Regions from separate parts of the Pseudomonas nunensis genome, predicted to be linked through region 2. Evidence: predicted binding sites of a transcription regulator. Region 2 holds the regulator's gene; each other region holds the start of a gene.

Evidence for each region. The regulator sigma-54, encoded in region 2, starts transcription at its own class of promoters, with help from an activator protein. The targets are predictions, from matches to a motif close to ANTGGCATNNANNTTGCTNT.
Region 1: glnA (glutamate--ammonia ligase) is a predicted target of sigma-54. The motif match lies at 3,989-4,008, and genes of this name have one in related genera.
Region 3: NK667_RS19425 (flagellar basal body rod protein FlgF) is a predicted target of sigma-54. The motif match lies at 5,171-5,190, and genes of this name have one in related genera.
Region 4: glnK (P-II family nitrogen regulator) is a predicted target of sigma-54. The motif match lies at 6,167-6,186, and genes of this name have one in related genera.

The regions. Positions count from the first base shown of each region.
Region 1 is NZ_CP101125.1:5,801,174-5,809,122, reverse strand. Features, by position in the region: gene glnL (nitrogen regulation protein NR(II)) at 1-828, opposite strand, end outside; gene NK667_RS25465 (DUF4124 domain-containing protein) at 1,059-1,679, opposite strand; gene NK667_RS25460 (DUF4124 domain-containing protein) at 1,676-2,185, opposite strand; gene glnA (glutamate--ammonia ligase) at 2,486-3,892, opposite strand; gene thiI (tRNA uracil 4-sulfurtransferase ThiI) at 4,223-5,677, shown strand; gene typA (translational GTPase TypA) at 5,817-7,637, shown strand; gene NK667_RS25440 (YkgJ family cysteine cluster protein) at 7,897-7,949, opposite strand, start outside.
Region 2 is NZ_CP101125.1:5,179,004-5,186,952, reverse strand. Features, by position in the region: gene NK667_RS22880 (superoxide dismutase) at 1-138, shown strand, start outside; gene NK667_RS22875 (ZIP family metal transporter) at 169-1,062, shown strand; gene NK667_RS22870 (HPr family phosphocarrier protein) at 1,217-1,492, opposite strand; gene rapZ (RNase adapter RapZ) at 1,508-2,365, opposite strand; gene ptsN (PTS IIA-like nitrogen regulatory protein PtsN) at 2,368-2,832, opposite strand; gene hpf (ribosome hibernation-promoting factor, HPF/YfiA family) at 2,845-3,153, opposite strand; gene NK667_RS22850 (RNA polymerase factor sigma-54) at 3,227-4,720, opposite strand; gene lptB (LPS export ABC transporter ATP-binding protein) at 4,905-5,630, opposite strand; gene lptA (lipopolysaccharide transport periplasmic protein LptA) at 5,630-6,178, opposite strand; gene lptC (LPS export ABC transporter periplasmic protein LptC) at 6,165-6,737, opposite strand; gene NK667_RS22830 (KdsC family phosphatase) at 6,751-7,275, opposite strand; gene NK667_RS22825 (KpsF/GutQ family sugar-phosphate isomerase) at 7,275-7,949, opposite strand, start outside.
Region 3 is NZ_CP101125.1:4,440,522-4,448,470, forward strand. Features, by position in the region: gene flgK (flagellar hook-associated protein FlgK) at 1-338, opposite strand, end outside; gene flgJ (flagellar assembly peptidoglycan hydrolase FlgJ) at 362-1,669, opposite strand; gene NK667_RS19410 (flagellar basal body P-ring protein FlgI) at 1,681-2,769, opposite strand; gene flgH (flagellar basal body L-ring protein FlgH) at 2,797-3,492, opposite strand; gene flgG (flagellar basal-body rod protein FlgG) at 3,544-4,329, opposite strand; gene NK667_RS19425 (flagellar basal body rod protein FlgF) at 4,376-5,116, opposite strand; gene NK667_RS19430 (sigma-54-dependent transcriptional regulator) at 5,475-7,037, opposite strand; gene phhA (phenylalanine 4-monooxygenase) at 7,444-7,949, shown strand, end outside.
Region 4 is NZ_CP101125.1:6,479,889-6,487,837, reverse strand. Features, by position in the region: gene dapF (diaminopimelate epimerase) at 1-517, shown strand, start outside; gene NK667_RS28545 (DUF484 family protein) at 531-1,256, shown strand; gene xerC (tyrosine recombinase XerC) at 1,259-2,158, shown strand; gene NK667_RS28535 (HAD family hydrolase) at 2,155-2,862, shown strand; gene sutA (transcriptional regulator SutA) at 3,187-3,510, opposite strand; gene NK667_RS28525 (secondary thiamine-phosphate synthase enzyme YjbQ) at 3,613-4,038, opposite strand; gene NK667_RS28520 (ammonium transporter) at 4,252-5,589, opposite strand; gene glnK (P-II family nitrogen regulator) at 5,625-5,963, opposite strand; gene NK667_RS28510 (accessory factor UbiK family protein) at 6,379-6,639, shown strand; gene NK667_RS28505 (BRO-N domain-containing protein) at 7,083-7,610, shown strand; gene NK667_RS28500 (HigA family addiction module antitoxin) at 7,664-7,949, opposite strand, start outside.

The DNA.
Region 1 (7,949 bases), 620 kb from region 2:
CTGGCGCATGGCGCGGGTGCGCAAACTGATGCGGCCCAGGCGCAGCTCGTTCTGGCTGCTGATGGCCTGCATCGCGTTGCGCACGATGTTCAGCACGGCCTGGATCATCTGTTCGCGATCGATCAACACGTCGGGAATGCTCGGGTCGTAGTCGCGCACCAAGGTGATGCAGCCCTGGCTTTCGGCCTCAACCAACTGACTGACCCGCTCCAGCACTTCGTGGATATTGCACATGGCCAGAGAAGGCAGTTTGTTCGAGCCGAGCATCCGGTCCACGAGGTTTCGCAGACGATCGGCTTCTTCGATGATCACGTTGGTGTAGTCGCGCAGGCTTTCTTCCGGCAGCTCGCGGGCGAGCAATTGCGCGGCGCCGCGAATCCCGCCCAGCGGATTCTTAATCTCATGAGCGAGGCCGCGTACCAGCATCTTGCTGGTTTCCTGCTTCGACAGCTGCGCCTCTTCCTTGGTGATCCGCAGCAAGCGGTCACGGGGGTGGACTTCCAGCAGCAGCATCGTGTCGCCGTTGCTCAGGATCGGCGTGACCGCGTAATCAACGGTCAGGGTCTGGCCGGTGAGGGCGGTGAGCATCGCTTCGCGCTTGGTGAACGGGTGCGCTTGCTCGACGGCCTGGCGCAGGGAATTCAAGGCTTCAGTAGATTCGGTGAACAACTCACTGATGAACTGCCCATGGCTACGCTGGCCGCTGATGGCCAGGAGCATTTCCGCCGCCGGGTTCATGTACTCGAGGCGCAGTTCGGCGTCGAGCAGGATGGTGGCGGTGGTCAGGTTGTCGAGTAATAGTCGATGCAGTGCGTCGCTAATGGTCATCCGGACCTCTTTTGGAGCAGGGTGCGCGCAACAAATGAGCGCTGATGCGGGGAAAATGCAAAAACCAAACCAAAGCTCCGAAAAGAAGCGTTTGAGGCCTGAAACGGGCGTTTGACGCTCGATCGCGTGGCGTTCTGCCAGCTTTTGCGGGTACTTTCGAACCAAAATGGGCTTGGATGTGGGTACGGTGCACCCTATCGCACCAATATAGTGCGCAAACCTGAACGAGGTTAGAAGAACTTCAGGAAGGGATTTTTTTCTTCGGGAGGTTTGTCTTTGAGCGGACATTCCGGCCGTTGGCCGTAGTCGGTGAGGGTGCAAGGCTTGACCTTGCGCTTCTGCGCCAGGGAAATGCGCAGCATGTGGAACGGCTGATTTGCTGTGCGCTCGACGGTGCGACCCTGTTCGTCGAGGATTTCCACTGACAGGTTATGGCTGCCGCGATCGATATTGCTCAAGGCGAACACCGGACTGATGCCAGGTTCGGCGGTGGGCTGGCCGTCGAGTAACAAACGGTAGCGATGACCGCGCTGCAAGCCGGGTTCGCTGGTAACGCTGACGATCAACTCGCCGGCGCTGCTGCGGACCGTGGTGTCTGGTTCCGGCACCAGTACCCGCAGCATGTCGTAGTGGAACAGCGGTTGTTCTTCCGGCTTTTGCGCGGCGATCACCGGCGCAGCGTTGGTCGGGTTGGCGGACATTCGATTGCTGGTGGCCAGCGGCACACGCTTGGCATTGCCGGGGCGCGGCTGGTCGGTGAAGACCCGATTGCCTTGGGCGTCGACGTAGGTATAGACGTCGGCCATCGCCGGAAAGGCGATCAGGCAGATGATCAACAGCCAGCCCTTCAAGGCGTGTGTACCCGTTGCACAGTGAGCGTCACGCTGGGGCTTTGCTGCACCACGTCTTCCCCGTTGATCACTTGGACCGCGAGGCTGTGCTCGCCGCGATCAATGTTCACCAGTTGCAGGATCGGCACGTTGCTCGGCTGGCCATAAGGTTGTTCGTCCAGCAACAGCCTGAACAAGTGCGGGCCTTGCAGTCGCGGCTTGATCAGCACGCTAACGGTGAAGGTGCCGTTGTTGGCGCGCAGGGCTTCGGTGGTGGGCAGGCCTGTGAGTTCAAGCACCTCGTAGGCGTTGCGCGGTTGTTCGCGGCTGCTGGATTCGGCAGGCGGAGTGACAGGTGCCGAAGGCGCGACACTGTTGAGCGGCGGCAACTCCACCGGCTGCGCCTTGACGCCATCCGGCGGTTGATTGCTGTAGGCGGTGTTGCCGTTGGCGTCGGTGTACTTATAGATCTGCGCTGCGGCGGGCAGGGCGATCAGCAGCAACATCAGGAGAAAACCACGACCCATAAAATCGACCGGAAGCGAAGGTGTTGGGTTGCAGCATAGGTCAGGGCTGGCGATAGACCCAAGTCGTTAACATTTGGGCATGATTTACCTCGGTCTATCAGACAGCACAAAACCCATGTGGGAGCGGGCTTGCTCGCGAATGCGGTGTGTCAGCCTGCATTTTTTCTGAATGACACACCGCATTCGCGAGCAAGCCCGCTCCCACAGGTGATCATCGTCAGTCGACGAATCGCAGGCACAAAAAAGGCCTCCCGAAGGAGGCCTCTTTTTGTCACGCCGCGTGCAGCCGGCGCTACCGGATCAGCAGCTGTAGTACAGCTCATATTCCAGTGGGTGTACGAAGGTGCGGACCTTGATTTCTTCTTCGCTTTTCAGAGCGATGTAAGCGTCGATGAAGTCGTCGGAGAACACGCCGCCTTTGGTCAGGAACGCGCGACCTTTGTCCAGCTCTTCCAGGGCTTCTTTCAGGCTGCCGCAAACTTGTGGGATCTCTTTCGCCTCTTCAGGCGGCAGGTCGTACAGGTTTTTGTCAGCTGCGTCGCCAGGGTGGATCTTGTTCTGGATGCCGTCCAGGCCAGCCATCAACAGTGCAGCGAAGCCCAGGTACGGGTTGGCTGCTGGATCCGGGAAGCGAGCTTCGATACGGCGAGCGCGAGGGCTGGACACGTAAGGAATACGGATCGAAGCGGAACGGTTACGAGCCGAGTAGGCCAGCATTACCGGAGCTTCGAAACCTGGGACCAGACGCTTGTAGGAGTTGGTCGACGGGTTGGTGAAGCCGTTCAGGGCCTTACCGTGCTTGATGATACCGCCGATGAAGTACAGGGCGGTGTCGGACAGGCCGGCATAACCTTCGCCAGCGAAGGTGTTCTTGCCATCTTTGGCGATGGACAAGTGAACGTGCATACCCGAACCGTTATCGCCGTACAGAGGCTTAGGCATGAAGGTCGCGGTGCGGCCGTATGCGTCAGCAACGTTGTGTACGCAGTACTTCAGGGTCTGAACTTCGTCAGCCTTGGCGACCAGGGTGTTGAACTTCACACCGATTTCGTTCTGGCCAGCAGTCGCCACTTCGTGGTGGTGAACTTCGATGGTCAGGCCCATTTCTTCCATGGCGTTGCACATGGAGGTACGGATTTCGTGGTCGTGGTCGAATGGCGGAACCGGGAAGTAGCCACCTTTGATACCTGGACGGTGCCCGCGGTTGCCGCCTTCCACGTCCTGGTCGGACATCCACGAACCTTGTTCGGAGTAGATTTTGAACATCGAGCCGGAGATGTCCGACTTGAATTTAACTTGGTCGAAGATGAAGAATTCTGGCTCTGGACCTACGAATACGGTGTCGCCGATACCGGTCGACTTCAGGTATTCCTCGGCACGCTTGGCGATCGCACGTGGGTCACGGTCGTAGCCTTGCATGGTCGAAGGCTCGATCACGTCGCAAACCAGGATCAGGGTCGGCTCTTCGGTGAACGGGTCGAGAACGGCAGTGCTGTCGTCCGGCATCAGGATCATGTCGGAGGCTTCGATGCCTTTCCAGCCAGCAATGGAGGAACCGTCGAACATTTTGCCTTCTTCGAAGAAAGCGTCATCCAGCGCGTCGCGAGCCGGCATGGTCACGTGGTGCTGAGTGCCTTTGGTGTCCGTGAAGCGCAGATCAATCCACTTGACGTCATGATCTTTGATGAGTTGAACCGACTTCGACATAGTGTCCTCCGGGTGGCTTCGGGCTTAGTAGTGGATGCCCTTAGAATGTGGGTGATGCCGGCGCGAATACTCTGCCAAGGCAACCTGCCTCACAAGGGAGCAAATTGCATGCCAGTGCCCCACCATGGGTTTTTTGCCCCAATATCACGCTTATAGAGGTGCATTGCGCCGCAAAGCTGAAATAACTGCCCCGTAATGTAGCGTCTATTTCAACAAATGACCCGTTTTGGTGCGCGCGAAACGTTCTGCATATTAACTGGTTAAACCTTGAGCAATTTCCGCTATAATCCGCGCCCCCCTTTTTCGGCTGGCCCAGCGCGCGCTGTTTTCATGAAACTAATCGTAAAAGTCTTCCCCGAGATCACCATCAAGAGCCGCCCGGTACGGATGCGTTTCATCCGCCAATTGGCCAAGAACATCCGTGCCGTGCTCCGCGATCTGGACCCGGCTGTGGTGGTGAACGGTGTGTGGGACAACCTCGAGCTGGAAACCCGCGTCACTGAGCCCCGGGCCCTGAAGGAGATGACCGAGCGCCTGAGCTGCATGCCGGGCATCGCGCATTTCCTGCAGGTCGATGAATACCCGCTGGGTGACTTCGACGACATCGTTGCCAAGTGCAAGCAGCACTACGGCGATGCACTGGCCGGGAAGATCTTTTCGGTGCGTTGCAAGCGCGGTGGGCATCACACCTTCTCGTCCATGGACGTGGAGAAATACGTCGGCAGCCAGCTGCGTCGTCAGTGCGGCGCCGCCGGGATTTCGCTGAAAGAGCCGGAAATCGAAGTTCGCATCGAAATTCGCGACCAACGGTTGTATGTGATCCACAGCCAGCACAACAGCATCGGCGGTTATCCGCTGGGAGCGCTGGAACAGACGCTTGTATTGATGTCCGGCGGCTTTGACTCGACAGTCGCCGCCTACCAGATCATGCGCCGTGGCCTGATGAGCCATTTCTGCTTCTTTAATCTGGGCGGACGGGCCCATGAACTGGGCGTCATGGAAGTCGCGCACTTCATCTGGAAGAAGTACGGCAGCTCCCAACGCGTGTTATTTGTCAGTGTGCCGTTCGAGGAAGTACTGGGAGAAATTCTCGGGAAAGTCGATAACAGTCATATGGGCGTAGTTTTGAAGCGTATGATGTTGCGCGCTGCGTCGAAGATTGCCGATCGGCTGGACATTGATGCGCTGGTTACCGGTGAGGCGATCTCCCAGGTTTCGAGCCAGACGTTGCCGAACCTGTCGTTGATCGACTGTGTGACCGAGAAGCTGGTCTTGCGCCCGCTGATCGCCAGTCACAAGCAGGACATCATCGACCTGGCCAACGAAATCGGGACTGCCGACTTCGCCAAGCACATGCCGGAATACTGCGGGGTCATCTCGGTGAACCCCAAGACCCACGCCAAGCGCAACCGCGTGGAGTACGAAGAACAACAGTTCGACATGGCGGTCCTCGAGCGTGCGCTCGAAAACGCCAAACTGGTGCCGATCGATCGCGTGATCGACGAATTGGGCCAGGACTTGCAGATCGAAGAAGTCAGCGAAGCACTGGCGGGCCAGATCATCATCGACATCCGTCACCCGGATGCCGCTGAAGACGAGCCGCTGGAACTTGCTGGCATTGAGGTACAGACGATGCCGTTTTATGCATTGAACGCTCGTTTCAAGGAACTGGACCCTACTCGCCAGTACCTGCTGTATTGCGACAAAGGCGTGATGAGTCGCCTGCATGCCCACCATTTGCTCAGTGAGGGGCATGCCAATGTGCGCGTTTATCGACCGAGCTAAGTGCCCGGGGCTGTTTGCCTGTGGCCTGCGTCACCGGCCCCCCGACGCCGCCGTCAAGCTGTAACGGCTTTGCCGGACTCTACTGTTAATCGCTGCCAAGACTTGTCAGCACACCGAATCCTCTGATCGAGATACACAAGTGATCGAAAATCTACGCAACATCGCCATCATTGCTCACGTTGACCATGGTAAAACCACCCTGGTAGACAAACTCTTGCGTCAATCCGGCACCCTGGAGCGCAACGAGCTCAACGACGAGCGCGTGATGGACTCCAACGACCAGGAGAAAGAGCGCGGTATTACCATTCTGGCGAAAAACACCGCCATCAACTGGAACGGCTACCACATCAACATCGTGGACACCCCGGGCCACGCCGACTTCGGCGGCGAAGTTGAACGCGTAATGTCGATGGTTGACTCCGTTCTGCTGCTGGTTGACGCTCAAGACGGCCCTATGCCGCAAACCCGTTTCGTGACCAAGAAGGCTTTCGAAGCCGGCCTGCGTCCAATCGTGGTCATCAACAAGGTTGACCGTCCAGGCGCGCGTCCGGACTGGGTTCTGGACCAGATCTTCGATCTGTTCGACAACCTCGGTGCTACCGAAGAACAGCTGGACTTCAAAGTCGTCTACGCCTCGGCCCTGAACGGTATTGCCGGTCTGGAACACACCGACATGGCTGAAGACATGACCCCGCTGTACCAGTCGATCGTCGACAACGTACCTGCGCCGAAAGTCGACCGCGATGGTCCGTTCCAGATGCAAATCTCGGCTCTGGACTACAACAGCTTCCTGGGTGTTATCGGCGTTGGCCGTATCGCTCGTGGCCGCATCAAGCCGAACACTCCGGTTGTCGCTATCGACGCCGACGGCAAGAAGCGTACTGGCCGTATCCTGAAGCTGATGGGTCACCACGGTCTGCACCGTATCGACGTTGAAGAAGCAGCTGCCGGCGATATCGTCTGCATCAGCGGCTTCGACCAGCTGTTCATCTCCGACACTCTGTGCGACCCACTGAACGTCGAAGCGATGAAGCCGCTGACCGTTGACGAACCAACCGTTTCCATGACCTTCCAGGTAAACGACTCGCCTTTCTGCGGTAAAGAAGGCAAGTTCGTGACTTCCCGTAACATCAAGGAACGTCTGGACAAAGAACTGCTCTACAACGTTGCCCTGCGCGTTGAAGAAGGCGACACCGCCGACAAGTTCAAAGTCTCCGGCCGTGGTGAGCTGCACCTCTCGGTACTGATCGAAACCATGCGTCGCGAAGGCTTCGAAATGGGTGTTGGTCGTCCGGAAGTGATCATCCGCATGGTTGACGGCGTCAAGCACGAACCGTACGAAAACGTGACCATCGACCTGCCAGAAGAATCGCAAGGTTCGATCATGGAACAGATCGGTATCCGTAAAGGCGACCTGACCAACATGGTTCCGGATGGCAAGGGCCGTGTGCGCCTTGAGTACAACATCCCGGCTCGTGGCTTGATCGGTTTCCGTAACGAGTTCCTGACCCTGACCTCCGGTGCAGGCATCCTGACCTCGATCTTCGACCGTTACGACGTGATGAAGTCCGGCGACATGTCCGGCCGTCAGAACGGCGTGCTGGTTTCGGTTGCTACCGGTAAGGCTCTGACTTACTCGCTGGAAACCCTGCAAGCTCGCGGCAAACTGTTCCTCGGTCACGGTGAAGACGTGTACGAAGGTCAAATCGTCGGCATCAACAGCCGCGACAACGACCTGGGCGTTAACCCAACCAAAGGCAAGAAGCTCGACAACATGCGTGCCTCGGGTAAAGACGAAACCATCGCTCTGGTTCCGCCTATCCGTTTCACCCTGGAACAAGCTCTGGAATTCGTTCAAGAAGACGAATTGTGCGAAGTGACTCCTAAGTCCATCCGTCTTCGTAAGAAGATCCTGGGCGAAAGCGAGCGTACCCGCGCTGCCAAGAAGTCCGGTAACTGAGTTACTTAGTTAGCTGACAAAAAAACGCCCCCGACCGCAAGGTCGGGGGCGTTTTTGTTTGTCTGGGCAACGCAATCAGCTCTTGTAGCAGCTGTCGAGCCCCAGCGAGGCTGCGTCCGACTGCGCAGCAGTCGTTAAACCATGCGCCACGGTAATTCCTGGGACTGCATTTACAGAATTTACGACTGCTGCGCAGTCGGACGCAGCCTCGCTGGGGCTCGACAGCTGCTACGGGATTGGGGCGATTTTTGTGATCGGGTTAAAACTTCTCGAGGGTGCGGCGACTGGCGCTGGTCTCACGCACAATTTCTT
Region 2 (7,949 bases):
CCGATCCTCGGTCTGGACGTTTGGGAGCACGCCTATTACCTGCGTTATCAAAACCGTCGTCCGGAATACATCAACGCGTTCTACAACGTGATCAATTGGCCTGAAGTTGCAGCGCGCTATCAGGCTGCGCTGGTTTAAGTCATCTATAAAAACAATCCAAGGCTGACTATGGGCACTGAAACACTGGCGATTGGCAGCGGACGAATGTTTCGTTACGCGTTGGGATCGCTGTTACTGCTGGCGGGTATGACGTTGTTGGGTGCCCAGGGATTGGCATGGCTGGACCTTGAGCCGAAACTGCTGCGTGCCTTGCAGGGTGGGGCGATATGCGCCTTGGGTACTGCGTTGGGAGCGGTGCCGGTGCTGGTGATTCGGCGCATGCCCCAAGCGCTCAGCGATACCTTGCTCGGTTTCGGTGCCGGGGTGATGCTCGCGGCGACGGCGTTTTCGCTGATCGTGCCCGGCATCTCTGCGGCCGAAAGCCTGGGGCTGACACCTTGGGCGGCCAGTGGCCTGATCAGCTTCGGCATCATGCTCGGTGCATTCGGGCTATTTCTGGTGGACCGCAAGGTCTCTGGGGCCAGCCCGGAAATGCTCGTCGGTACGTTGGAACGACCGGTGATCCCGCCGCGAATCTGGCTGTTTGTGTTTGCCATCATTGCCCACAACATTCCTGAAGGCATGGCGGTCGGGGTTTCGGCCGGTGGCGGAATGCCTGATGCCGACAGCCTGGCCATGGGCATCGCTTTGCAGGATGTACCCGAAGGACTGGTGATTGCCTTGGTGTTGGCCGGGGCGGGGATGTCGCGGGTCAAGGCGTTCCTGATCGGTGCCGCGTCAGGGTTGGTCGAACCGGTGTTCGCGTTGTTGTGTGCGTGGCTGGTCAGCCTGGCTGAATTGCTATTGCCGTTGGGTCTGGCGCTGGCGGCCGGGGCAATGCTGCTGGTGGTGACCCATGAGGTCATCCCGGAGTCGCGACGCAATGGTCACGACAAACTGGCTAGCCTGGGATTGTTGATGGGGTTTTGCTTGATGATGGTCATGGATACGGCGCTGGCTTGACGCGGGTTTTGTAGCAGCTGGCGAAGCCTGCGTTCGGCTGCGAAGCAGTCGTCAATCCTGTGCAAGCGGTTTGCGTGTGAGACCGTATTGTCTGATTTCACCACTGCTTCGCAGCCGAACGCAGGCTTCGCCAGCTGCTACACAAGGATGCGGATCAGCCACCTTCGCCGAAGTAGTCGTTGATCAGTGCCACCAATGCTTGCAGCGCCTCTTCAGCCTGTTCGCCTTCAGTGCTCAGGTGGATCTTTGTGCCTTTGCCAGCCGCCAACATCATCATGGCCATGATGCTTTTACCGTCGACTGTGGATTCCGGCGTGCGTCCTACTCTGATCGAGCAATCCTTGAACTCACCGGCAACGCCAACGAATTTTGCAGAAGCGCGGGCGTGCAGGCCCAGCTTGTTGATGATTTCAATTTCCAGAGCAGGCATCGCGTTGTGAATCCTTTAGCTGAGGTCGCGGTGGCGAACCTGGACGTTCTTCAGGGATTGTTGCAGGGCCTGACCCAGACGTTCGGTCAGGTAGACGGAGCGGTGATGACCGCCGGTGCAGCCAATGGCAATGGTGACGTAGGCGCGGTTGCTGGCGGCAAATCGCGGTAGCCACTTGAACAGGTAACCGTAGATATCCTGGAACATCTCTTCGACGTCCGGCTGCGCAGCCAGGTACTCGGCCACTGGTTGATCGAGTCCTGATTGCGCTCGCAGCTCCGGTTTCCAGTACGGATTGGGCAGGCAACGCACGTCGAACACCACGTCGGCATCTACCGGCATGCCACGCTTGAACCCGAAAGACTCCACCAGGAACGCCGTGCCGGGCTCCGGCTGGTTCAGCAGGCGCAATTTGATGGTGTCGCGCAACTGGTACAGGTTCAGGCTGGTGGTGTTGATCTTGAGGTCAGCCAGATCGGCGATCGGCCCCAGCAACTGCGTCTCGTCTTCGATCGCCTCGGCCAGTGAGCGATTGGCGTTGCTCAGCGGGTGGCGGCGGCGGGTTTCCGAGAAACGCTTGAGCAGGGTTTCTTCATCGGCGTCCAGGTACAGCACATCGCACTGGATATGCCGGCTGCGAACTTCTTCAAGTAATTCGGGAAAGCGCGAGAGGTGGCTGGGCAGGTTGCGCGCGTCGATGGACACGGCGACCAGCGGCTGTGCCAGCTCGGTATGAATCAGGGCGCGTTCGGCCAGTTCCGGCAGCAAACCGGCGGGCAGGTTGTCGATGCAGTAGTAGCCGTTGTCCTCAAGGACATTGAGCGCGGTACTTTTACCGGAGCCGGAACGGCCACTGACAATGATCAGGCGCATGATTAGTGACCGTTTTGCTCGTCCAGGACAACCTGATACAAGGCTTCGTTGCTCGGGGCACTGCGCAGTTTTTCGCGTACTTCCTTGCGATCGAGCATGCTGGCGATCTGGCGCAGCAACTCCAGGTGCGCATCGGTGGCGGCTTGCGGGACGAGCAGGACAAACAGCAAGTCAACCGGGGCGCCGTCGATGGCGTCGAAATCGATAGGTGCATCAAGGTGCATCAGGGCGCTGATGGGGGAGTTGCAACCCTTGAGGCGACAGTGGGGGATGGCGATGCCGTTGCCAAAACCGGTCGAACCGAGTTTTTCACGGGCAATCAGAGCCTCGAAGACATCTTGCATCTCCAGATCCGGCACTTCCCGGGCGATCAGGTTGGCAATTTGCTCGAGGGCTTTCTTTTTACTGCCGCCCGGCACGTTCACGAGGGAACGGCCGGGGGTCAGGATATTTTCAAGTCGGATCATGGGTAGGGAGTGTTAACGACCGGTCGCGCCCTGGAGGAGGCTCTGGGTCTTTTCCTTATGCTTTTTGAGTTGTTTATCCAGCTTGTCGGTAAGTGAGTCGATCGCCGCGTACATATCGGTATGTTCCGCGTTGGCGACCACTTCACTGCCGGGAATATGCAGGGTGGCTTCGATTTTCTGCTTCAGCTTTTCGACCGTCATCGTCACCTGCACATTGGTGATCTTGTCGAAATGCCGCTCTAATCGTTCGAGTTTTTCGCCGATGTAGGCGCGCAGGGGTTCGGTCACTTCCAGTTGGTGTCCACTGATGTTGACTTGCATACAGCTTCTCCTTCGTTGCCAGTGCATAAAGCGGCAGGTAGAGGTACCTGCCACTGGAACGCTGTGCTGTGGCTTACATCAACCGCTTGCGTTCGCTCGAAGGCGCGATCCCGAGGGACTCGCGGTACTTGGCGACGGTGCGGCGAGCCACCTGAATGCCTTGTGCCTCCAGTAAACCAGCGATCTTGCTGTCACTCAACGGCTTTTTCTGATTTTCCGCGGCAACCAGTTTTTTGATGATCGCGCGGATCGCTGTGGACGAGCATTCACCGCCTTCAGAGGTGCTGACATGGCTGGAGAAAAAGTATTTCAGCTCATATATGCCCCGAGGGGTATGCATGAACTTCTGGGTAGTTACCCGCGAAATCGTCGATTCGTGCATGCCCACTGCTTCGGCGATGTCATGCAGGACCAGCGGTTTCATGGCTTCGTCGCCGTATTCCAGGAAGCCGCGTTGGTGCTCGACGATCTGGGTGGCCACTTTCATCAGGGTTTCGTTGCGGCTTTGCAGGCTCTTGATGAACCAGCGGGCTTCCTGCAACTGATTGCGCATGAAGGTGTTGTCGGCGCTGGTGTCGGCGCGGCGTACGAAACCGGCGTACTGGGCGTTGACCCGCAGCCGTGGCACCGACTCCTGGTTCAACTCCACCAGCCAGCGCTCGTTGTCCTTGCGCACGATCACGTCGGGAACGACGTATTCGGCTTCGCTGGACTCGATTTGCGAGCCCGGACGCGGGTTCAGGCTCTGGACCAGTTCGATGACCTGGCGCAGTTCATCTTCCTTGAGTTTCATGCGGCGCATCAACTGGCTGTAGTCGCGGCTGCCGAGCAGGTCGATGTAATCGGTGACCAGGCGCTTGGCCTCGGCCAGCCAAGGCGTCTTGGCGGCCAGTTGGCGCAATTGCAGCAACAGGCATTCGCCCAGGTTGCGGGCGCCGATTCCGGCCGGTTCGAATTGCTGGATGCGGTGCAGGACGGCTTCGATTTCGTCCAGTTCGATGTCCAGTTCCGGATCGAAGGCTTCGAGGATTTCCTCGAGGGTTTCGTCCAGATAGCCCTGATTGTTGATGCAATCGATCAGGGTCACGGCGATCAGGCGATCGGTGTCGGACATCGGTGCCAGGTTGAGTTGCCAGAGCAGGTGGCTTTGCAGGCTCTCGCCGGCCGATGTGCGGGTGGTGAAATCCCACTCGTCGTCATCGTTGCTCGGCAGGCTGCTGGCGCTGGTCTGGTAGACGTCTTCCCACGCGGTATCGACGGGCAGCTCGTTGGGAATGCGCTCGTTCCAGTCGCCTTCCTCGAGGTTATCCACCGTCGGGGCGGTTTCCTGGTAGGAGGGTTCCGAAACATCGGCGTTGGGTTGCTGTTCGGCTTTGTCGGCCAAGGGGTCGGCGTTATCGAAGTCGTCGCCTTCTTCCTGGCGTTCGAGCATCGGATTGGACTCCAGGGCCTCCTGGATTTCCTGTTGCAGGTCCAGGGTCGACAATTGGAGCAGGCGGATGGCCTGTTGCAGCTGAGGTGTCATCGTCAGCTGCTGGCCCATTCTCAAGACTAGCGATGGTTTCATGGCAGGGGCTTAACACCTTATTCGCCGGCGCGCATGCGCCATCCACTACAGGGCGCCGGAGCGCCAAACTTAAGCAAATTATATGCCCGATACTGCAGGGTTTGCCTAGAGCGCTGTAACAATAAAAAAATGTTGATTTTTTATCGATACAAGCGCTCGGGCTTCCAGCCAGACACCTCAGTGCTTAAAGGCGGAACTCATGGCCCAGGTACACTTCCTTGACCAGTTCGTTGGCCAGGATGGTGGCAGAGTCACCTTCGGCGATCAGCTGGCCATCGTTGACGATGTAGGCGGTTTCGCAGATATCCAGGGTTTCACGGACGTTGTGGTCGGTGATCAGCACGCCAATGCCCTTGGCCTTGAGGTGATGGATGATCTGTTTGATGTCGCCTACCGAAATCGGGTCTACACCGGCGAAAGGTTCGTCGAGCAGGATGAATTTCGGGTTGGTGGCCAGCGCGCGGGCGATTTCTACCCGGCGGCGTTCACCACCGGACAGGCTCATGCCCAGGTTGTCGCGGATATGGCTGATGTGGAATTCCTGCAGCAGGCTTTCCAGCTCTTTGCGGCGACCGGCCTTGTCGAGTTCCTTGCGGGTCTCGAGGATGGCCATGATGTTGTCGGCCACCGACAGTTTGCGGAAGATCGACGCTTCCTGCGGAAGATAGCCGATACCGGCCTTTGCACGACCGTGCATCGGCTGGTGGCTGACGTCCAGGTCGTCGATCAGTACGCGGCCCTGATCGGCCTGTACCAGGCCGACGATCATGTAGAAACAGGTGGTCTTGCCGGCGCCGTTCGGGCCCAGCAGGCCGACGATCTGACCGCTGTCGATAGACAGGCTGACATCACGCACGACCTGGCGGCTCTTGTAGCTCTTGGCCAGATGCTGAGCTTTCAGGGTTGCCATTAATTGGCCTTTTTCTGGTCGGTTTTCGGCTTCGGCTGGATCACCATGTCAATGCGCGGACGCGATTCGGTGACCTTGTTACCCGTGGCACGACCGGCGCTCGCCAGTTTCTTGACCGTGTCGTAGACGATTTTCTCGCCCTGGGTGGTGTTGTTGTCTTTGTCGACAACCTTGGCCTTGTCGATCAGCACGACGCGGTTTTGCGCGGCGTGGTACTGGATGGTCACGCCCCAGCCCTGGACAGGCTTGGAGTCGCCAGCGGTCTGCAGTTGCTCGAAGTAGGCAAGGTTGCCCACCGAGGTCACGACATCGATGTCACCGGCCGGGGTGCGGGTGATGGTCACGGTGTTGCCGGTGACCTTCATCGAGCCCTGGGTAATGATCACGTCGCCTTTATAGGTGGCAACGCCGTTCTTGTCGTCCAGCTGGGCATCGTCGGCCTGAATGCGGATAGGCTGCTCTTGATCGTTCGGCAGAGCCCAGGCGCTCACGCTTCCCAGTGCTGCGCCCAGACTGAGCAAAATAGGGAGAGTTTTAACGAGCCTCATACTGTCCTCTTACGTTCGATAGCAGGTGTATCCTGCTTTCTTTCAAATACGCTTTCATTCCGTTGCCAGTCGATACACCGCCAGCGCCGTCGATTCTAACGGGTTGGTCGGTCTGCGCATATTGCTGCTGCGGGAACACTGTCATACGGGTGCTGGTAACAATCAATTCACGCTTCTGTTCATCGGTGCGCGCAATGCGGACCGAGTCGATCAGCTCTACCTGTGTGCCGTCTGCATTCACTTCGCCACGCAAACTCGTGACATGCCAAGGGAATTCGGTGCCGCGATACATGTTCAGGTCCGGGTTGGTCAGCAGCGACACGTCGGTCGCCTTGAGGTGCTCGACCTTGTCGGACGTCAGGTCGTACTGCAAGCCGCCGTCGGGCAGATACTGAACGCTGTGAGCGTTGAGTGCGTAATAGTCGATTGCGCTTTCATCGACTTTTGCCACTGGCTTGTCGAGGAAGCGTTCCGGGCTGATGTTCCAGTAGCCGACCGCAGCGAATATCGCAGCGATGCAACCGAAGAGCATGAACCTGCGAAACTTTTTGCTCAGAATAAACATAATTGGCTCACAAATACGCGGCGTTGGCCGCATCCAGGCGGCCTTGGGCGCGCAGGATCAGTTCGCAGAATTCGCGGGCGGCACCTTCGCCGCCACGGGCCAGAGTGACACCGTGGGCGTGTTCGCGCACAAAACTGGCGGCATTGGCCACCGCCATGCCCAGGCCGACGCGGCGAATCACCGGCAGGTCCGGTAGATCGTCACCGAGGTAGGCAACCTGTTCATAGCTTAGGTTGAGTTGGCCAAGAAGCTCGTCAAGTACAACGAGTTTGTCTTCGCGACCCTGGTAAAGATGTGGAATGCCGAGGTTTTTCGCTCGACGTTCGACTACCGGGGTTTTACGGCCGCTGATGATAGCGGTCTGCACGCCGGCTGCCATCAACATCTTGATGCCCTGGCCGTCGAGGGTGCTGAAAGTCTTGAATTCACTGCCGTCTTCGAGGAAGTACAGGCGCCCGTCGGTGAGGACGCCGTCGACGTCGAAAACCGCCAGCTTGATGTTCTTGCCGCGTTGCAGCAGGTCGTCGCTCATTACATTACTCCTGCACGCAGAAGATCGGAGAGGTTGAACGCGCCTACCGGGCGGTCATCCTTGTCGACGACTACCAGTGCGTTGATTCGATGGTCTTCCATGATTTTCAGGGCTTCAGCTGCCAGCATATCGGGCCGGGCGGTCTTGCCATGAACAGTCATGACCTCGTCGATGGTCGTGTGGTGGATATCGATGGTCCGGTCGAGGGTGCGGCGCAAATCGCCGTCGGTGAAGATCCCGGCCAATTTGCCGTCGGCCTCCACGATCGCGGTCATGCCCAGGCCCTTGCGGGTCATTTCCATCAAGGCGTCCTTGAGCAGCGTGCCACGTTGCACCTGGGGCAATTCTGCGCCGGCGTGCATGACGGTTTCGACTTTCAGCAGCAGGCGTCGGCCCAGCGCGCCGCCCGGATGGGAAAACGCGAAGTCTTCAGCGGTAAAGCCGCGCGCCTCCAGTAGCGCAACGGCCAGGGCATCGCCCATCACCAGTGCGGCGGTAGTCGAGGAGGTCGGCGCCAGGTTCAGGGGGCAGGCTTCGTGCTCCACGTGAACGTTGAGATTGATCTCGGCGGCCTTGGACAGCGGTGAGTCTGGATTACCGGTCATGCTGATCAGCTTGATGCCCTGGCGCTTGATCAGCGGCAGCAGGGTGACGATTTCATTGGTGGAGCCGGA
Region 3 (7,949 bases), 740 kb from region 2:
AAGAACTTCTGCAACACGCCGGTCAGGCCGGTGTTGGTGTCGGACAGCGAGGCGTCGAGTGGCGTGGCCTGGTCCAGGTACGAGGCGGCTTCGCTGTTCAGCGAAGTGGCCGTGCGCAATTGCGAATCGAGGTAAGAGTTGTACACCCGGCGCACATCCGCCAGGGTCGTACCGGTGCCGATGAAGACGTTCCCGTACTGCTGCGAGGCCTTGGTGCCCTGCACGGTTTGCTGACGTGAATAACCGGCGGTGTCGACGTTGGCAATGTTGTTGCCTGTGACAGCCAGGGAGGATTGGCTAGCCGCCAGACCCGACATCCCGATATTGAGCAAACTCATGGTTCAGACCTTATGCCTTGTGCCTATAAAGGCGTGGTGGTAGCGCCCGCCGCAGCGTAGTTTTGGTAACTCGTCATCTGCTTGGCTATCTGCGAAATCTTGCTGGCGTAGTTCGGGTCGGTTGCATAACCGGCCTTTTGCAACTCACGCACAAACTGTTCTGGGTTATCGGCCGACTTCACGACATCTTGATAGCGATTATTGGATTGCAGCAACGTCACAAGGTCATGGAAGCTGTCCTTGTAAGAGGCGTAGGAACGGAACTCGGCCGTCTCCTTGACCATCGCGCCATCCCTGAATTCGCTGGTGATCGCCCGCGCCGAATCACCCTTCCAACTGCTGCCGGTCTTGATCCCGAACAGGTTGTGACTGCTGCTGCCATCCTGGGCGCGCATGACCGATTTGCCCCAACCGGTTTCGAGCGCGGCCTGGGCCACCAGGTAACGCGGATCGACGCCAATCCGGTCGGCAGCTTCCTTGGCCATCGGCAGCATGGTGTTGACGAATTCGTCGGCGGAACTGAACGCTTTCTTGGCCGGTGCGAGAGGAATCTGCGCCATCGCGCGACCGTAAATCTGCATCTGCCCGCTCGACGCCGATGACGTTGGCGACGGCAGCCAGTCGCCGTTGTACAACGGACCAGTACCGGTCGCCGTAGCGGTGGCGCGCTCAGGCAACAGGTTTTTCAGGGAGGTGGCGGCGGTTGTGGTGCTGGTCGCGGTGGACGGCACCAGGCCGGCGAGCAAACGGTCGGCCAGTCTCGGCGGCAAGGCCAGGCGCCGCTGGTTGAGCAGCGCCACGTCATTGCTGTGAGCGGCCGTCGCTGTCGGCGCCTTGACCCCACGCGAAGCCCACAATGGACGCTCGCCGTTAAGGCGCGACAACGGGCCGTTCGTGGCGACCGTACCGGCGGCTACCGGCGTGGTGACTGCCTCGACCTTGGCTTTCGCTGCTTCCTGCTTGGCTGCGGAGTTCGCCGCTGCCTCACCCGGAGCCAGCGGTTTGTTCTTCGACATCTGACGCATCAACACGTCCGCCAGGCCAATACCGCCGCCTTCGCGAGACATGGACACGGCCATCTGCTGGTCAGACATTTCCTGGTATTGCTTGGCAGCCGGCGTGTTGAGCGGATTGTCCTTGCCCAGTTCGTCGGTGGCCGAGCGCATGGACTTGAGCATTTCACCGAGGAACAGCGATTCGAATTCCTGCGCTACTTTGCGCATGTTGCCGTCGCTGTTTTTGTCGCCGATCTTGAGCTGGTTCAGACGATTGAGGTCGGAGTAAGAACCCGAGTCGCTGGTGCTGAGCGTGCCGCTCTTGCGCATGTCCATGGGTGCGGTCCTCAGATCACGATCAGGTCGGCTTGCAGCGCGCCGGCCTGTTTCAGTGCTTCAAGGATGGCCATCAAGTCACCTGGCGCCGCGCCGACCTGGTTCACCGCACGAACGATTTCGTCGAGGGTGGTGCCCGGACCGAACTTGAACATTGGCTTGGCTTCTTGCTGGGCGTTGACCCGCGAGCGCGGCACGACCGCCGTCTGCCCATTGGACAGAGGACCGGGCTGGCTGACGATCGGGTCTTCGGTGATGGTCACGGTCAGGCTGCCGTGGGTCACGGCGGCCGGGGACACTTTCACGTTCTGGCCGATCACGATGGTGCCGGTCCGCGAGTTGATGATGACTTTCGCCACCGCCTGACCCGGATCGACTTCAAGGTTTTCGAGGATCGACAGGTAGTCGACGCGCTGGCTCGGATCGAGTGGCGCGGTGACGCGGATCGAACCGCCGTCGATAGCTTGGGCAACACCAGGACCGAGCAGGTCGTTGATCTTGTCGACCACGCGCTTGGCGGTGGTGAAGTCGGAACGGTTGAGGTTCAGGGTCAGGCTGTTGCCCTGGTTGAAACCGCTCGGCACCGAACGCTCGACCGACGCACCGCCAGGGATACGACCGGCCGACGGAACGTTGACAGTGATCTTCGAACCGTCACGACCTTCGGCATCGAAACCGCCGACCACCAGGTTGCCCTGGGCGATGGCGTAGACGTTGCCGTCGATACCTTTAAGTGGCGTCAGCAGCAAGGTGCCGCCGCGCAGGCTCTTGGAGTTACCGATGGAGGACACGGTGATATCGACCTGCTGACCCGGCTTGGCAAACGCCGGCAAGTCCGCACTGATCGACACCGCCGCGACGTTCTTCAACTGCACGTTGCCCGAACCCGGCGGTACCTTGATCCCGAACTGCGAGAGCATGTTGTTGAAGGTCTGCAGGGTGAACGGGGTCTGGGTCGTCTGGTCGCCGGTGCCGTTAAGCCCGACCACCAGGCCGTAACCGATCAATTGGTTGGACCGCACGCCGGAAATGCTGGCGATGTCCTTCAACCGCTCGGCTTGAGCGGTGAAGGCTGCGGACATCAACAAGGCAGCGACCATGAGACTTCTGAAGTTCAACGTAGCCACCTAGAAAGGGAACAGCGGGCTGAGGAAGAAACGGTCGAACCAGCCTGGCTGACTCGCATCGGCAAACGCACCGGTGCCCGAATAGGTGATACGTGCATCGGCGACGCGGGTCGACGACACGGTGTTATCGGTGGCGATGTCATCGGCGCGCACCAGGCCGGCAATCCGCACCAGCTCATCGCCCGAGTTGAGGGTCATCCACTTCTCGCCGCGCACGGCAATAATGCCGTTGGGCAAGACGTCGGCGACGGTCACGGTGATCGAGCCGGTCAGGCTGTTGCTCTGGCCGGACTTGCTGGCGCCGTTGGTGGCACGGTCGCCGCTGTAGCCGACGTCCAGGCTCAGGTCGCCGCTGCCCACCGGATTATTGGTGCTCAAGCCACCGCCAAACAGCGAAGACAGGCCGATGCCGGTCTTGCTGGTCTTGTCGATCTGCGAGTTGGCGCCTTTGCTGGCCTGGGTCCTTTCGTTCAGGGTGATGGTGATGATGTCACCAACCCGGAAAGCCTTGCGGTCGCTGTACAGGTTCTGTTCAAAACCGGCCTGATAGATCGAGCCATTGTTGGCGGCAGCCGGCAACGGCGTGCGCGGCAACACCGGGGCGTAATACGGGTCATTGGGCTTGGGCGTCGGCGCGACGCAGCCCGCGAGTGCGACTACCCCACTCAGTGCCAGAACAGATACAAAGCGATTCATGACCCTACCTCACGGTGTTGCTGGCGACCGATGGCCGCCCCATAGACTTGATTACAGATTCTGCGTTACGAACGAGAGCATCTGGTCGGCGGTGGAGATCACCTTGGAGTTCATCTCGTAGGCGCGCTGAGTGGTGATCATGTTGACCATCTCTTCAACGGTGCTGACGTTGGAACCTTCCAGGGTGTTCTGCAGCGTGGTACCGAAACCGTTCAGGCCCGGCGTGCCGACTTGCGGCGCGCCACTGGCAGCGGTTTCCAGGAACAGGTTGTTACCCACGGCTTGCAGGCCGGCCGGGTTGATGAAGTCGGCGGTTTGCAAGTTGCCGATCACCTGGGAAGCCGGGTTGCCAGGAACAGTGATGGACACCGTGCCGTCAGTACCGACCGTGAAGGTCTGGGCGTTGTTCGGGATGACAATCGCTGGTTCCAGGGCGAAACCGCTGGCGTTCACAATCTGGCCGTTGGAGTCGAGGTGGAACGTGCCGTCACGGGTGTAGGACGTGGTGCCGTCCGGTTGCAGAATCTGGAAGAAACCGCGACCGTCGACCGCCAAATCCAGCGGCTGCTCGGTGGTTTGCAGGCTGCCGGCCGAGAAGTTTTTCTGGGTGCCGACGATGCGCACACCGGTACCCAATTGCAGACCGGACGGCAGTTCGCTGTCCTGGGTCGACTGGGCGCCTGGCTGGCGTTTGATCTGGTACAGCAAGTCCTGGAACTCGGCGCGATCACGTTTGAAACCCGTGGTCGATACGTTCGCCAGGTTGTTGGAAATGGTGGTCAGGTTAGTGTCCTGGGCGGACAGACCTGTTTTGGCAACCCATAGAGCCGGAAGCATTTCGATTCTCCTCGTGCGCCTGTTTTACGGCGCGACGTTCTGGTAATTAGCTGATCTGCAAGACCCGAGCCATGGCCTGGTCATCGTCTTTGGCGGTGTTCATCATCTTGATGTGCAGCTCGAACTGCTTCGACAAGGCCAGCACCGAGGTCATTTCTTCCACGGCGTTGACGTTGCTCGACTCCAGGAACCCGGACACCAGCTTGACGCCTGCATCGGCTTGCGCCGGTTTGCCGTCCTTGGTGTGGATCGAACCATCCAGGCCTTTGGTCATGTTCTTCAGGTCTGGGTTGACCAGTTTGATGCGGTCGATTTCGGCCATCACGCGCGGGCCTTCGCCCATCGAACGAATGCTGATGGTGCCGTCTTCGCCCACTTCGATTTTCTGCTCGGGCGGCACGGCAATCGGCCCGCCATTGCCCATCACCGGCATGCCGTTGCCGGCACGCAGCACGCCGAGGGCGTCAATGTTCAGGCTGCCGGTGCGCACGTAGCTTTCGCTGCCATCGGGGCTCTGCACCGCGATCCAGCCGTTGCCGGTCACGGCCACGTCGAGGTCACGACCAGTCTCCACCATCGAACCTGGCGAGAAGTCAGTGGCCGGACGTTCGCTCATGGCAAAGGCACGCGCCGGAAAGCTGTCACCAAACACCGGCATCGAACGGGCCTGTTCCAGGTCCTTTTGAAAACCGTTGGTGGAGATGTTCGCCAGGTTGTTCGCGTGAGCCTTCTGCGCCAGTGCATTCTGGCTGGCGCCGGTCATTGCCACATAAAGGTACTTATCCACACTTAATCCTCTGCATGCCGGACGTTTGCCGCCCACTGCTGTACTGATGAGCCTTAAGCAATTTGCAGACCAACTTTTTTCTGACGGCCCGGGGCCCGGCAAACAAAGGACTTGAGGGGTTTGGAGGGGATGAAGGGATTGTGTCGAAGTCGAAAAACCGGCGGTGTTATGCCGTTTGGTGGCAAGGCTCAGCCTCACGAGCCCCGTAGCAGCTGTCGAGCACCGCGAGGCTGCGTTCGGCGACGAAGTCGTCGTAAACCCTAGGCACGCGGTCGACATGACACAACGCTCGGTCTGATTTCACGACGACTTTGTCGCCGAACGCTGCCTCGCGGTGCTCGACAGCTGCTACAAAGCGCTAAGCGCCGGGCTCTTTGCCGACGTCATACTCACGCAACTTATTGGCAATGGTCGTATGCGAAACCCCCAACCGCTTGCCCAACTGCCGACTGCTCGGATGCTCGGAATACAACCGCTCCAGCACCGCTTTCTCGAAGCGCCCGACAATCGCATCCAGCCCGCCTTCCAGCGAGAAGTCGCCAAGCGGCTGACGCACGCCGTAGTCCGGCAAGCGAATGTGTTCGGCCTTGACGGTCCCGCCTTCGCACAACGAAACCGCCTGGAACAACACGTTTTCCAACTGCCGCACATTGCCCGGCCAATGGTAATGACTGAGCCGCTCCATGGCCGTCGGCGCCAGTTTCGGCAGCGGGCAACCGATCTGCCGACTGGCCTGGTCGAGGAAGTGCTCCACCAGCGGCGTCAAACCGTCGAGGCATTCGCGCAGTGGCGGGATGTGCAACGACAGCACGTTCAAGCGGTGATACAAATCCTGGCGAAACTCGCCGCGGGCGCACAACTCGGACAAGTCCACCTGGGTCGCACAGATCACCCGCACGTCCAGGTAAACCTCTTCATCACTGCCTACACGGCGGAAGCAACCGTCCTGCAAGAAGCGCAGTAATTTCACCTGCAAGCGCGGACTCATTTCCCCAACGCCATCGAGAAACAACGTACCGCCCGCCGTCAGCTCCAGCAGCCCGAGCTTGCCTTCGGCCCGCGCCCCTTCGAAGGCGCCAGGGCCGTAACCGAACAACTCGGTCTCGGCCATGGATTCCGGCAGACCAGCGCAATTAAGCGCCATCAACGGTGACTGCCCTCGCGGACTCGCCAGGTGACAGGCCCGCGCCAGCAGTTCTTTGCCGGTGCCGGTTTCGCCTTCTATCAATAGAGGCGCATCCAGCGGCGCCATGCGCCGGGCCTCGCGCACCACTGCGGCCATGACTTTCGAACTCTGGAAGATGCTGTCGAAACCGCGCAGCTCTTGTTTGCGCACGTTGTAGATGCGCTCGCCGACCCGATCCGCCCGGTGCAACGTCAACACCGCGCCGGCCATGGCCTCGCTGTCGTCATGCTCCGATTGCAGCGGGGCGATGTCGGCGAGAAACACGTCACCCTTGACCTTCACCCGCAGTCCGTTGATCCGCGACTTGTTGGCGCGCACCAGTTCCGGCAAATCGAAATCTTCGGCGTAACGGGACAAGGGAATCCCCGGCACCTCGTCCACCCGCACTCCGAGCAACTGCGCCGCCGCGCGGTTGGCCGCGACGATCGAGCCGCCCATGTCGATCGACAACACCGGGAATTCCAGAGCGCCGAGCAACGCGTTGAGCTCCATGTGCCGACGTTCACTGGGCATCAGCCCTACACGCTTGACGCCGAATACCCCGCCAATCGCCTCGAATTTCGGACGCAACGCCTGGAACTGGATGTTGATCAGGTTCGGGCAGTGCAGGTAGATCGCGTTGCCATGCTCACCGCCGACCTCGCCGCGCGCGACGTTGATCCCGTATTCCACCAGCAGGTTGAGAATGTCGCGCAGGATGCCGATACGGTTTTGGCAGTGGACTTTGATACGCATATAAAAGGCCTGAAAAAGCGGTGAGTGAATTGGATGCCAAACACTTCACCCTGTGGGAGCGGGCTTGCTCGCGAAGGCGCCGGCACATCCAACATTAATGTGCCAGACAGACCGCTTTCGCGAGCAAGCCCGCTCCCACAAGGGGGATTGCGGTGTCCTCGGGGGTATTTTTCTGCGAGGACACTCAGATAGTCGTCAAGATTATGTGACACCCAGAGCGCTTTTCAAACCCGGAAAACTCAATACCTGCGCCACAACCGCCAATCCGTAACGAAAACTTTACGAAAAATACGGATTTCTCCTACACGCGACCCGAACCACTTGCTGCATCACCGCACGCCTTGGGGTATCTCTAAGTCCATAGCTGTACATAACAAGAACGACTTCCCCCTAGCAGGAGAGCAGCATGAAGCAGACGCAATACGTGGCTCGCGAGCCCGATGCGCAAGGTTTTATCGACTACCCCGCCGAAGAACATGCGGTGTGGAACACGCTGATCACTCGCCAACTGAAAGTGATTGAAGGGCGTGCGTGCCAGGAGTACCTGGACGGTATCGAAAAACTCGGTCTGCCCCACGACCGCATTCCGCAACTGGGTGAGATCAACAAAGTCCTCGGTGAAACCACCGGTTGGCAAGTGGCCCGGGTTCCGGCGCTGATCCCCTTCCAGACCTTTTTCGAATTGCTCGCCAACAAGCAGTTTCCGGTGGCGACGTTTATCCGCACCCGCGAAGAGCTGGATTACCTGCAAGAGCCGGACATTTTCCACGAGATCTTTGGTCACTGCCCGCTGCTGACCAACCCGTGGTTTGCTGAATTTACCCACACCTACGGCAAACTCGGCCTACAGGCCACCAAGGAAGAACGCGTGTACCTGGCGCGCCTGTACTGGATGACCATCGAGTTCGGCAT
Region 4 (7,949 bases), 1.3 Mb from region 2:
CATCGAGCTGGATATCCGCAGCGACGGCCAGATCAGCGTCGATATGGGCGCTCCGCGCCTGGTGCCGGCCGACATCCCGTTCGAAGCCGAAGGCCAGGCCCTGAGCTATCAGCTCGAAGTCGACGGCTCCACGGTGGAACTGGCGGCAGTGTCCATGGGCAACCCCCATGCCGTGCTGCGGGTCAACGACATCAATAACGCACCGGTGCATGAACTGGGCCCGAAAATCGAACACCACCCGCGCTTCCCGGCGCGGGTCAATGTCGGTTTTCTGCAGGTCATCGACCGGAACCGTGCGCAGCTACGCGTCTGGGAACGTGGAGCCGGGGAAACCCAGGCCTGCGGCACCGGCGCCTGCGCTGCTGCAGTGGCCGCGATCAGCCAGGGGTGGATGGATTCGCCGCTATTGATCGACCTGCCCGGCGGGCGCCTGTCCATTGAATGGGCAGGCCCAGGCCAACCGGTCATGATGACCGGCCCGGCAGTGCGCGTATATGAAGGACAAGTGCGTCTTTGAGAGAGCCAAATCCATGAAAGATAAGCCCCAGGTCCCCGCCCTACAGCCCGACGAATCCCCTTCCGAAAGCCTTGAGGCGGCGGCGATTGCCGCGTACCTGGAGGCTCATCCGGATTTCTTCGTCGAGCACGAAGAATTGCTCCCGGCCTTGCGCATCCCCCACCAGCGCGGCGATACCGTGTCGCTGGTGGAACGCCAGATGACCATCCTGCGCGACCGCAACATCGAGTTGCGTCATCGTTTGTCGCACTTGATGGACGTCGCTCGCGATAACGATCGCCTGTTCGACAAGACCCGCCGCCTGATTCTCGCGCTGATGGATGCCGCCAGCCTGGAAGACGTGGTAATCAGCGTCGAAGACAGCCTGCGCCAGGACTTCCAGGTGCCTTTCGTCAGCCTCATCCTGCTGGGCGACAACCCCATGCCGGTGGGTCGCTGGGCCACTCACGCCGAAGCGCAAACGGCGATTGGCGGCCTGCTTTCGGAAGACAAAAGCGTCAGTGGCAGCCTGCGTGAGCACGAACTCGACTTCCTGTTCGGCGAAGAACAACGCAAACAGATCGGCTCCACCGCCGTTGTCGCCATCAGCCATCAAGGCATCCACGGTGTTTTGGCCATCGCCAGTCGCGACCCGCAGCACTACAAGAGTTCGGTGGGCACGCTGTTCTTGAGCTACATCGCCGAAGTCATGGGCCGAGTGCTGCCACGGGTCAATAACTCCCTGCGCTCGGTACGCTGATCGTGGAACGGCAACTGGACGCTTACTGCGAACACCTGCGCAGTGAGCGGCAGGTGTCGCCGCACACGCTGTACGCCTACCGCCGCGACCTCGATAAAGTGCTGGGCTGGTGCGTCAAACAGAACATCAGCAGTTGGGCCGCGCTGGATATCCAGCGCCTGCGCAGCCTGATCGCGCGCCTGCATTCACAAGGTCAATCGTCCCGCAGCCTGGCGCGTCTGCTGTCGGCGGTGCGTGGGCTCTATCACTACCTGAATCGCGAAGGCCTGTGCGATCACGACCCGGCCAACGGCCTCGCGCCGCCCAAAGGCGAACGTCGCTTGCCGAAAACCCTCGACACCGACCGCGCGCTGCAACTGCTGGAAGGCGCGGTCGAGGATGACTTCCTGGCGCGCCGGGATCAGGCGATTTTGGAGCTGTTTTATTCCTCGGGCTTGCGGCTTTCGGAGCTGACCGGGCTGAATCTGGATCAACTCGACCTGGCTGACGGCATGGTCCAGGTGCTCGGCAAGGGCAGCAAAACGCGTCTGCTGCCGGTCGGCAAAAAGGCCCGCGAAGCCCTGGAGCTGTGGCTGCCAATGCGCGCCATGACCAACCCGGCAGACGACGCAGTGTTTGTCAGCCAGCAAGGCCGGCGCCTTGGCCCACGGGCGATTCAGGTGCGGGTCAAAGCCGCCGGTGAGCGCGAACTGGGGCAAAACCTGCACCCGCACATGCTGCGGCACTCCTTCGCCAGCCACTTGCTCGAATCTTCCCAAGACCTGCGCGCAGTGCAGGAACTGCTCGGCCACTCGGACATCAAGACCACCCAGATCTACACCCACCTGGACTTCCAGCACCTGGCAACGGTCTACGACAGTGCCCATCCGCGGGCCAAACGAATCAAAGGCGATGAGTCATGAGAATCCAGTTGATCACCTTCGACCTCGACGACACCCTGTGGGACACCGCCCCGGTGATCGTCAGTGCCGAAGCGACCTTGCGTGAATGGCTTACCGAGCATGCACCGAACCTGGGCGCGGTGCCGGTGGAGCATTTGTGGGCCATTCGTGAGCGGGTGCTGAACAACGAACCGGGCCTCAAGCACCGCATCAGTGCTCTGCGCCGGCGGGTGCTGTTCCATGCGTTGGAAGAGGCCGGTTACGACCACGGCCAGGCTTCAGACCTGGCGGATCAGAGCTTCGAAGTGTTTTTGCATGCCCGGCATCAATTGCAAATCTTCCCGGAAGTGCAGCCGACCCTGGAAACCCTGGCCAACCATTACGCCCTCGGCGTGGTCACCAATGGCAACGCCGATGTCCGTCGTTTGGGCCTGGCGGATTACTTCAAGTTTGCGCTGTGCGCCGAAGACATCGGCATCGCCAAACCCGATGCGCGGCTGTTTCACGAGGCCTTGCAGCGTGGCGGTGCGACGGCCGAGACGGCGGTGCACATTGGCGATCATCCCGGCGATGACATCGCTGGCGCCCAACAGGCAGGCTTGCGCGCAATCTGGTTCAACCCGACGGGCAAGGCCTGGGAAGCGGATCGTCTGCCGGATGCGGAGATTCGCAGCCTGACCGATCTGCCGGCGCTTTTAGCCCGTTGGAACGCGGCCTCGGCCTGACACAAACCCTATGGGAGTGAGCCTGCTCGCGAAAGCGGGGTGTCAGCCACCACATATGCTGAATGTTGTGGCCTCTTCGCGGGCAAGCCTCGCTCCTACAGGGGGACCTGTTTCGAACACAGATTTTGTGAACGCCAACAATCAAATGTGGGAGCGGGCTTGCTCGCGAAGAGGCCGTATCCGTCAACATTGATATCGACTGACACACCTCTTTCGCGAGCAAGCCCGCTCCCACAGGGGTTGTGTTGTGCAGGCGACTTTTATTACGCCCATGAAAAAGCCCGCAGCGACGGCGGGCTTTTTCAGCAAGCCAGTAACAGGCGCTTAGATAGGCCGGCTGCCGTACTTGTTGTCAGGCTTCTTGGGCGGATCGGCGACCACATTAGCCTCCACTTCCTGCACCTTGCCACCTTTGGCCAGGAACTCTTCCATGGCCTTGGCCAGGGCGTCGCGCTCCTTGTTTTTGGCTTCGACGCTTGGCAGCTCATCGACTGACACAGCAGCCTTGGCCTTGCCTTTAGCGGTCGGAACCGGCGTTTCACCGCCGTCGTCGTCAGCAACGTCTTCCGCTGCTGCTTCCAGGCCCTCTTCGGCCTCGTCTTCGTCGCCTACTTCGAGGTCGTCGTTTTCCAGATCATCGTCGCTCATGTTCTACCTCATGACTTGCGAAAAGCAGATTAGTTATAGCCCAGCTTCGCCATCTGTCGAAGGCCGCCGGAAAAAAATCAACAGCCGCTGGCAACCAGCGACTTATGCCCCTTCACCGTGCACGGTGGCGAGGACTTTACGGGCACCGCCAAAATCACGGTGCTCGCCCAGATAAACGCCTTGCCAGGTCCCTAACGCCAGTCGGCCTGCCGAAATCGGCAAACTGAGCTGACAGCCAAGCACGCTGGCCTTGAAGTGCGCCGGGAGGTCGTCCAGGCCTTCGTCGTTATGCTCATAGTCATCTGTTCCTTGTGGGATCAGACGATTGAAAAATCGTTCGAAGTCGCGACGTACCGCCGGATCGGCGTTCTCGTTGATGGTCAACGACGCCGAGGTATGCTGCAGCCACAAATGCAACAGACCGACCCGGCACGCCTTGAGTTCAGGCAGACCAGCGAGTAACTCGTCCGTTACCAGATGAAAGCCCCGGGGCCTTGCCCGCAGGGTAATCAGAGTCTGTTGCCACATACAGTTCTCCGCACGTTCGGGGCGCATTCTAGCGCGCTCTGGGAAAAAACAAAGGCCCTAATATTCCTGCATTGCTGTAAGTTTTTCGCCTCAGAAAAACGCTCGCCGTAAACACGACAAAAGCCGTAGGAAAAAACCTTTCAGCTACCGCTTAAATGACAAAACCCGGACAAAAAAATGCCCGGCGAGCCGGGCAAGTTTTTTCTGCGCGTCTTACAAGTTGTAGCCGCGTTCGTTGTGTTGTGCCAGATCGAGGCCAACCGCTTCTTCTTCCTCGGTCACACGCAGACCCATGACGGCGTCCAGAACCTTGAGGATGATGAAGGTGACGATCGCGGTGTAGATCACCGTGAAGCCCACGCCTTTGGTTTGAATCCAGACTTGTGCGGCGATGTCGGTGACGGTGCCGAAGCCACCCAGGGACGGTGCTGCGAACACACCGGTCAGGATCGCGCCGAGGATACCGCCGATACCGTGTACGCCGAAGGCGTCCAGGGAATCGTCATAACCGAGTTTGCGTTTCAGGGTGGTGGCGCAGAAGAAGCACACCACGCCAGCCGCCAGGCCGATAACCAGCGCGCCCATCGGGCCCACGGTGCCAGCAGCCGGGGTAATTGCCACCAGACCGGCGACCACACCAGACGCGATACCCAGTGCACTTGGTTTGCCGTGAGTGATCCACTCGGCGAACATCCAGCCCAGTGCAGCGGCGGCGGTTGCAATCTGGGTGACCAGCATCGCCATACCGGCAGTGCCGTTGGCCGCAGCGGCGGAACCGGCGTTGAAGCCGAACCAGCCGACCCACAGCATGGCCGCGCCCATCAGGGTATAACCGAGGTTATGCGGTGCCATCGGGGTGGTCGGGAAGCCTTTGCGTTTGCCCAGTACCAGGCAGCAGATCAAGCCAGCCACACCGGCGTTGATGTGCACCACGGTGCCGCCCGCGAAGTCCAGCACGCCCCAGTCCCACAACAGGCCGCCGTTACCGGACCAGACCATGTGCGCAATCGGTGCGTAAACCAGGGTGAACCAGATGCCCATGAACACCAGCATCGCGGAGAACTTCATGCGCTCGGCGAAGGCACCGACGATCAGCGCCGGGGTGATGATGGCGAAGGTCATCTGGAAGGTCACGAACACCGCTTCAGGAAACAGCGCGGCCGGACCGGTCAGGCTGGCTGGCGTGATGCCGGCGAGGAACGCCTTGCCCATGCCGCCGAAGAACGAGTTGAAGTTGATGACGCCCTGTTCCATGCCCGTGGTGTCGAACGCAATGCTGTAGCCATAAATGACCCACAGGATGCTGATCAGACCGGTAATGGCGAAGCACTGCATCATCACGGAAAGAATGTTTTTGGAGCGAACCATGCCGCCGTAGAACAGCGCGAGGCCGGGAATGGTCATGAACAGCACGAGGGCTGTCGAGGTCAGCATCCAGGCGGTATCGCCGGAATTGAGGACTGGGGCCGCCACTTCGTCTGCCGCCATAGCCAGGCTGGGCATTACGAGGGACAACAGGGCTCCTAGCCCTGCGAATTTACGCAGAGTCATATTGTTTTCTCCTGGGGCGTTGGGTTTGTGGCGGCTTAGATTGCGTCGGTATCGGTTTCGCCGGTACGGATGCGAATCGCCTGTTCCAGATTGACCACGAAGATCTTGCCGTCACCGATCTTGCCGGTGTTGGCTGCCTTGGTTATCGCCTCGATAACCCGGTCAAGATCCTTGTCGTCGATGGCGACATCAATCTTCACCTTGGGCAGAAAATCGACCACGTACTCCGCGCCGCGATACAGCTCGGTGTGACCCTTCTGCCGACCGAAGCCTTTGACCTCAGTAACGGTAATGCCCTGCACGCCGATCTCGGACAACGACTCGCGTACATCGTCCAGTTTGAACGGCTTGATGATGGCAGTGACTAGCTTCATGAAAACTCTCTCCCGAATTGGTGGACTTGCCCCAGGAAAACAAACCCGTCTCAAGTCTAAGCGCAGTGCCTGGCTTTGTAACGCATCGTCGGCCTAACCTGCCCGTCCGACGCCAGCTAACCACTCCGTGCGAAACTTCCCCGTTCCGCGTGGCGCACTGCATTCGTCACAGCGACTGCATCAGTGCATGGGTCACTAGCGACTAAGCAGAAAGCTTGCCATCTCGCCAAAACCCACTGAATTCAATCCTTTGGCCGCTGCTGCAAGCCACTTCCCACATCTGCCGATGACATTACGCACAACAACAGTGCGCGGCCGTCCGTCCGCCTGCGCGAAAAGCGTGCATCCGTGCCTGCGGATTTGACTATAGACACTGCGTGATACACTGCCCGCCATTGTTTCCAGGACCTTTCCCATGCTCGCGCCCAAAGACTTCCTCGACGCCCTGAGCGGCACCGCCTCCCGCCTCTTCAGCGGCGAAACCCCGCTGCCGAAAAGCGAAATCGAAAGCCAGTTCAAGGCTTTGCTGCAAAGCGGCTTCAGCAAGCTGGATCTGGTGAGCCGGGAAGAGTTTGATAGCCAGATGGTCGTGCTCGCACGCACTCGGGCACGGCTGGAAAGCCTTGAGGCGAAGGTCGCGGAGCTGGAAGCAAAGCTCAATCCGCCGACCGAGTAACCCTGCTAAAAATGCGATCCCCTGTAGGAGCAAGGCTTGCCCGCGAATGAGTCGCCTCGGTCACCCAGCCCTCCCACACTGTAAAGACCACCTCCTGTAGGAGCTGCCGAAGGCTGCGATCTTTTGATCCTCAGCCCTGCAAACATCTCGGCAACGTCCTACAAAGATCACCACCGCCGTCCGATAGCGCCGTGAAGTCCAGGCTCCTAAGCTCACCTTCTGCTGAATGTTCAGCACTGGGTTTGGCGACCTGGAAGCTTAAGGCGTACGACGACCATCGACGGCGGGTTCACCTCCGCCACATCGAATCATGGCGGCTGTGCGTGGGAGACCTTCGGGTCTGCCGGGTTCCTTTTGCTCCGGTTCGCCAACCCGCGTACAGCTGCCACCCAATTGTTTGGCGACGATTGACGGCAGCCTCTTTAGCAAAAGGAGCTGTATCAATGAATAGCGATGACACATATCTAATTCCACACATCTTCACCCGCCACAAACTCTACCTCCACGCCCTCCTCCTCGAGAACCAACCCTGGTTCAGCGCCCGTGACCTGGGCCGACTCCTGCGCCTGTTCCTCGACGAGCGCGCCGTCCGCAAACTCGACCCCGACCAACATCAAACTGCGCAGATGCTCATCCACGGCAGCGTGGAAAACACCCTGCTCATCAGCGAATCCGGCGTCTACGCCCTATTGGTCTACCACTACTGCCCCGAATACCGAGGCCTGCGCGAATGGCTGACCCACGACGTGGTGCCAGCCCTCAGAGACGCCCAGCAACCGACCTCGACCGAACGCCCGATATTGAGCCTGCTGAACTGGCCAGAGATGTCGTTGAGCTTGCTGCACTGGAATAACCAGCCGTGGATTCGGTTACAGGATGTGCCGCATATGCTGTTGGAGGGTGAACAGCCAAGGCGTGCGGTGAATGCGCCTTGGTGGAAGCGTGCATCGCGAATGCTCCAGGCATTCTGAACGACACAAAAAACCCCACGTTTGCAGCGTGGGGTTCGTTCTAGAGCAGAGAATCAGGCGCAGTGCGCAAGACGCTCAACCTGATCCCGAATCGCAGCTCCTCGTTCAATTTCGGCTTTGCGTAAATCGTAAGTCGATTGCAGGTTCAGCCAGAACTCGGGAGTCGTGTCCAGGCAGATAGATAATCTGAGAGCCATATCAGCACTGACGCCTCGACGCTGAAGCACGATGTCATTCACCGTCGGTGTCGAAACGCTCAATGCCCTGGCCAAAGCCGCCGCTGTAAGGCTCAGTGGCTCAAGGTATTCCTCTTTGAGGATCTCGCCGGGGTGGACCGGG